2 linked regions of the Mastigocladopsis repens PCC 10914 genome follow. The protein of the gene in region 1 binds, or shares a complex with, the protein of each later gene. Links are inferred from orthologs where the notes say so. Each region holds a gene or a part of one and is shown on either strand. Other genes may lie near its edges. The genes, in order: tig and rpsG.

Region 1 (3,209 bases):
AATTCTGCATATAAGATCTGTTGTCAAGATGATTGGTGTACTATGATCCAAATGGACTGGAACTAGCAAGCCGGTAGACCGACCTATTCCCCAAGGCAGATAGCCCCAACGTTACAACTTTGGCGTGCCAACTGCTGCTTGAGAACCAGGATATCACGGTGTTAACCCTTTGGTAAAAAACAATTTGGAGTTTAAATTGGTAAACTAGTTTGCGCTAAAGTGTCAAGAACTTTTACCAACCAAAGGTCTAAGGATAAAAGATGAAGAAAGGATGAAGGATGAAGTCAGAAGGAATAAGCAGGATAAAAACTCCGTGGAGAAAAGCTTCAGGCATTGTATTATCCTTGTCTAGATCCCCCCGATGCATCCTTGTGGATACTTCTAACTAGGGAGACATAATTAAACATAAAATGCATCTGCCCAGAGAGTAGATAGGATAAGCCTTTTCCCTTCTGCCACACCACTTGCTTTATGCAGGCGTTGCCTTGACTACAGTGGCTCCTCTGCCTTCTACTTAACTTCGTACTTCACACTTATTGCCTTCAAGTAGATACCTTTCATCCAAGTCAGGAAAGTTTAACTTTTAAGACGCCATAAATGGTGTCAGCTCGTAATAGTAAAAAGAAATACCAAAATAGATAGAGACGAAGCATGAAAGTCACCCAGGAAAAACTTCCCGCCAGTCAAATTGGTTTAGAAATAGAGATTACGCCAGAAAAGACCAAGGAAACTTACGAACAAGTTATTAAAAACCTCGCCAGTACTGCAAACATTCCTGGATTTCGCAAAGGCAAGGTGCCTCGGCAAATATTGCTACAACGCCTTGGCGGAACTCGAATCAAGGCAACTGCGTTAGAAGAATTAATTCAAGATGGCATTGAGCAAGCGCTCTTACAAGAAAAAATCCAGGCGATTGGTCAACCGCATCTGCGCTCTTCGTTTGATGAATTGATTAACAATTATGAACCTGGAAAACCCCTAACATTTGCCGCAGCTGTAGACGTGGAACCAGAACCCAATCTGGGAGAGTATACGGGCTTGCAATTCAAAGCCGAGGAAGTTAAGTACGAGCCAGAGCAGGTAGACAAAGTCTTAGAAAACGAACGCCAAGAAATGGCGACGTTAATTCCTGTAGAAGGACGCCCAGTACAAATAGGTGATGTTGCTGTCGTCGATTTTAAAGGTGTTTTGGCTGCCTTTGAGGGTGAAGACGAAACAGGCGAACCCCAGCCAATACCTGGCGGCGAAGCAACTGATTTCCAATTAGAGATGCAGGAAGATAAATTCATTCCTGGTTTTGTTGTAGGGATAGTGGGAATGAATCCTGGAGAAACCAAAGAAATCTCAGCGACGTTTCCAGACCCTTACGTAAACGAAGAGTTAGCGGGAAAACCTGCTGTTTTTACAGTAACCCTCAAAGAGGTGAAGGAAAAAGAACTGCCGGAATTTAATGATGACTTTGCCCAAGAAGTCAGCGAGTACCAAACTCTGGACGAATTACGAGCTTCTTTGGAAGAGCGCTTTCAAAAAGAGGCTGAACAAAAAACAAAAACGAACAAGCAAGAGGCTCTGTTGGCTGAACTACTTAAGCAAGTAGAAATTGACTTGCCAGAAACGATGATTCAGCAGGAAGTCGATGCAATGCTGACGCAAACAGCCATGAGGCTTTCTCAACAGGGTCTTGATATTAAGAAATTGTTTACCCAAGATGTGATTCCCCAGTTGCGAGAGCGTTCTCGCGGTGAAGCAATTGAGCGCATAAAGCGTTCTCTGTCGCTCCGGGAAATCGGCAAACGCGAGTCCATCCAAGTGTCAGAAGCAGAAATCGCCGCTAGAGTCCAAGAATTAATGGAGCAGTACTCGGAAAAAGATGTTGATGAGGAAAGACTGCGTGAAGTCGTAGAAAACGAAATGTTGACCGAAAAAATCATCGACTGGCTTTTGGAACGCTCAACAGTTGAATTGGTAGCTGAAGGTTCTTTGAGTCCAGCAGAAACTGAGACTGAAGAAGATACAGTAGCCGAGCCAGTTGCAATAACTGAAACAGCAGAACAAACACCCCAAACTATTGCGGAAAGCTTGCCACAAGACACACCAACAGAGGGAGAATAGATCATGAGGGGGATAAGGGGAACAAAGAGAATTTTCCTCCCCCTATTGCTCTTACAACAGTCCCTCAGGTAGAAGTTTAAAAAAATTTAAATAAGTAGCTGCCCACGTCACTGCCTTGGTTTGATACTGTTTTACACGATAGGAATTTATATAAGGCATAATGGTTAACACATAGCTATATCAAAAATCAGGTTCCTGAACAAGGCAGCAGTTGCTGTCTCGATCATTGTTACACTTAGTGTCAAACGTTCTTTTATGGTTGTATCGCAGTCGGGAAACTACCAAGTTAACAGCTTGAGTGACTTTAAACTTTACTCCCTCAACAGTCCTAGCAACATCGTCCCGATGGTGGTAGAACAATCCGGTGTGGGAGAACGGGCTTTCGACATCTATTCCCGCTTGCTACGGGAGCGGATTATTTTTTTAGGAACGCCAATAGACGATGCCGTTGCCAACTCAATTGTTGCCCAGTTGTTGTTTCTAGACGCTGAAGATTCAGAAAAGGACATTCAACTGTATGTTAATTCTCCCGGTGGCTCCGTGACAGCAGGCATGGCGATTTATGATACCATTCAGCAGATTCGTCCTGATGTGGTAACGATATGTTTTGGATTAGCCGCAAGCATGGGGGCGTTCTTGTTAGCAGCAGGAACGGCTGGTAAACGAATGTCTCTTCTTGATTCCCGGATCATGATTCACCAGCCACTGGGTGGTGCACAAGGGCAAGCCGTTGACATTGAGATCCAAGCCAGAGAAATTCTTTATCATAAATCTAAGTTGAATCAGTTACTGGCGACTCATACTGGTCAACCATTAGAAAGAGTCGAAGCCGATACTGAGCGTGATTTCTTTATGTCGGCCCAAGAGGCGAAAAATTATGGGTTGATTGATCAGGTCATCTCCAGGCAAAATCTTCCCTCTCCAGGGGAAAACGTCACCATTCTGAAATAAGAGGCTGGTATGTCTAAGTACGACTCCCATTTAAAATGTTCGTTTTGTGGAAAGTCTCAGGAGCAGGTGCGTAAACTAATCGCCGGACCGGGAGTCTACATCTGCGATGAATGCGTTGATTTGTGTAATGAAATTCTGGATGAGGA
Region 2 (3,155 bases), 1.3 Mb from region 1 along the record:
TGCGCCTATACGCCTGGAAGAGTGTAGGGGGAAATGGAGGAATAGGGGAAGAAAAATAATGACGAAAAAGTTTGACACAAAACCATAAAAAAAGATATAATTAGGATTTGTTAAAACTTAGACTATAGGCAGCTTCTCGCGCTGTAACTCATGCCAACTATACAGCAGCTCATACGTAACGAACGCGAACAAGCGCGTCAGAAAACCAAGTCCCCAGCTCTAAAACAATGCCCTCAACGTCGGGGTGTTTGTACCAGAGTATACACAACCACACCGAAAAAGCCAAACTCAGCTCTACGCAAAGTAGCAAGGGTAAGATTGACCTCTGGATTTGAAGTCACAGCTTACATTCCAGGGATTGGTCATAACTTGCAAGAACACTCTGTTGTGATGATTCGCGGCGGTCGTGTCAAGGACTTACCAGGCGTGAGATACCACATTATCCGTGGCACTTTAGATACAGCCGGAGTCAAAGACCGTAAGCAAGGTCGTTCCAAATATGGAACAAAGCGTCCTAAACCTAAACAGTAGATTGGGTGTGATTAATCGTATAAACTCCGATTAATCGCATCTAGTTCTTCCTTCTATATGGTGAAAGCGCTTTTGGCTATAGTTCTGTAAAGACAGTCATCATAAGTAAGCTTAAGGCGCCTATTTGCAGAAATTAAGTCAGATAAGTTTCCTAGGCGGATTCGGCTCTAGGATGAGCTTGTGTTTGTTCAAAACTTGGCTTAGAGTCGGGATAAAAGCGCTGCGAGGATTTTTCTGGTAACACCCATCGGTCGGTCAGGCAGACTAAGCGTGAAACTGGTACAGGGAGTTTAATAAGACTGACCAACTGTATCTGCCGATGTAAAGCTCAAAGTACGCGAAACTGTATGACATCAACACGCCCAGCAATTATGTACTTGCTTGTGGAAGTTTGATGAATAGAGTCAGTCACAGTATATAATTTTGTCGCCTCATCTAGTTGAGGGTAGCAATTTTTACCAGTCAGCGTAACTGCAATTGTAGTGAAACAGCTGAAGAAAGTGTGACGACGGCATTCGCCGTTCAGAGCTTCTGGTGTTCGATAGCATATAGCATATAGTCTCATTGCCAATTTAGAACTGAAGGTTAAGTATGTCTCGTCGTGGTGTTATTCAAAAGCGTCCGGTTCCGCCTGACTCGGTGTATAACAGTCGTCTTGTCAGCATGATAATTAGGCGGATAATGCGTCATGGCAAAAAATCTCTTGCCGCACGCATTGTTTATGCTGCCATGAAAACAATTGAGGAACGGACTGGTGGCGATCCGTTGGAAACCTTTGAAAGAGCTGTGCGTAACGCCACGCCTTTGGTAGAAGTCAAAGCTCGTCGAGTTGGTGGGGCAACCTACCAAGTCCCTATGGAAGTGCGTGCCGAACGGGGTACAACCTTAGCAATGCGTTGGTTGGTGCAGTTTTCAAGGGCAAGACCAGGTCGTACAATGGCAAGCAGGCTGGCAAATGAATTGATGGATGCTGCCAACGAAACCGGGAACGCGATTCGTAAGCGGGAAGAAACGCACCGCATGGCAGAAGCTAACAAAGCCTTTGCTCACTATCGTTATTGATGTAAAGACGCGCCATGGCGCGTCTCTACAAGGGTGATATATCGTAATTGAAGAGCGATAGATCGTGTATTTACTGGAAAAAGACGGTTTTCCGTAAAAGTATAATATCTTAACAAAGTGTAATATACAAGATATCATGAGCCAAAAACTATAGGAGGCAGCTGTGGCACGTACAAACCCGCTAGAGAGAGTACGCAATATTGGTATTGCGGCGCATATAGATGCGGGCAAAACAACTACAACAGAGAGAATATTATTTTACTCTGGGATAATTCATAAAATTGGTGAAGTCCATGAAGGAACCGCTGTAACTGACTGGATGGAACAAGAGCGGGAGCGGGGAATTACTATCACTGCTGCTGCTATTAGTACCAGTTGGAAAAATTATCAAGTTAACATTATTGATACCCCAGGACACGTAGACTTCACAATTGAAGTAGAACGTTCCATGCGGGTACTAGACGGTGTAATTACAGTTTTATGTTCTGTAGGTGGCGTGCAACCGCAAACAGAAACAGTATGGCGTCAGGCAGATCGGTATAAAGTGCCTCGCATCGTTTTTGTGAACAAGATGGATCGCACTGGCGCCAACTTCTACAAAGTTTACGAGCAAGTGCGCGATCGCCTGCGGACAAATGCCATAGCAATTCAGTTGCCCATTGGTAGTGAAAGCGACTTCAAGGGGATCGTTGACCTAGTGAAGATGTGTGCATATATGTACACAAACGACCAGGGAACCGATATCCAAGAAACGGAGATCCCAGAAGATATGCGCTCTCAGGTAGAAGAGTACCGCACCAAACTAATTGAAGCGGTAGCGGAAACCGATGATAACCTGATGACCAAGTACTTCGAAGGCGAGGAACTTACCGAAGACGAAATCCGCACAGCTCTACGTAAAGGCACGGTTGCAGGTACTATTGTGCCAATGCTTTGCGGTTCGGCATTCAAAAACAAAGGTGTACAGCTGTTATTGGATGCGGTGGTGGATTACCTGCCAGCACCCACCGAAGTACCACCAATTCAAGGTACACTGCCAAATGGCGAAGCTGTTGAGCGCCATGCCGACGACAACGAACCGTTGTCGGCTCTGGCATTCAAGATTATGGCAGACCCCTACGGTCGCCTGACCTTTGTTCGTGTTTATTCCGGTGTTCTGAAGAAGGGCAGCTACGTCCTCAACGCCACTAAGAACAAGAAAGAACGGATTTCTCGTTTAGTGGTTTTGAAAGCAGATGACCGGATAGATGTCGATGAACTACGGGCTGGGGATTTGGGAGCCGCCTTGGGATTGAAAGACACCTTGACAGGTGACACACTGACTGATGAAAACTCACCAGTGATTCTGGAATCCCTATTTATTCCTGAGCCTGTAATCTCGGTAGCGGTTGAACCCAAAACCAAGAACGACATGGACAAACTGTCCAAGGCTCTGCAATCTCTCTCGGAAGAAGACCCAACCTTCCGCGTTCACGTCGATCCGGAAACCAACCAAACCGTGATTGCAGGGATGGGAGAACTCCACCTAGAGATTCTGGTAGACCGGATGTTACGCGAATTCA

The links.
Region 2: the proteins of tig (region 1) and rpsG are in contact, whole or in part, in a crystal structure (PDB 3GTY), measured with the Thermotoga maritima proteins. The link is inferred for Mastigocladopsis repens PCC 10914 from one-to-one orthologs. Residues at the interface, in WP_004081061.1 of Thermotoga maritima: Glu122, Val124, Val129, Leu130, Tyr133, Glu188, Gly259, Ile262, Tyr263, Glu266, Ser270, Glu273, Gln274, Glu277, Arg308, Gln311, Ile312, Ser315, Tyr316, Glu325, Arg329, Arg336, Leu363, Phe366, Trp367, Arg373, Leu377, Arg381, Leu384, Glu387; in WP_004081843.1 of Thermotoga maritima: Lys34, Lys52, Lys55, Glu59, Arg62, Gln63, Glu66, Asn67, Lys69, Val71, Arg95, Ala109, Lys110, Lys111, Gly112, Arg113, Pro114, Glu117, Glu121, Ile124, Ala125, Tyr127, Asn128, Asn129, Thr130, Gly131, Lys135, Asp139, Arg142, Met143.

Annotation. Positions count from the first base shown.
Region 1 is NZ_JH992901.1:2,499,983-2,503,191, reverse strand. What follows is about bases 1-2,881. They hold tig (trigger factor), read left to right. Parts: upstream 1-651; coding sequence 652-2,112; downstream 2,113-2,881. Other genes in these bases: clpP (ATP-dependent Clp endopeptidase proteolytic subunit ClpP), read left to right, coding at 2,368-2,881. Outside these bases: more of clpP, read left to right, coding at 2,882-3,063; ATP-dependent protease ATP-binding subunit ClpX, read left to right, coding at 3,073-3,209. UniProt on the Bacillus subtilis protein: Involved in protein export. Acts as a chaperone by maintaining the newly synthesized protein in an open conformation. Functions as a peptidyl-prolyl cis-trans isomerase.
Region 2 is NZ_JH992901.1:1,220,849-1,224,003, forward strand. What follows is about bases 31-2,857. They hold rpsG (30S ribosomal protein S7), read left to right. Parts: upstream 31-1,122; coding sequence 1,123-1,593; downstream 1,594-2,857. Other genes in these bases: rpsL (30S ribosomal protein S12), read left to right, coding at 151-531; MAS10914_RS35410 (hypothetical protein), read right to left, coding at 860-1,096; fusA (elongation factor G), read left to right, coding at 1,757-2,857. Also shown: more of fusA, read left to right, coding at 2,858-3,155.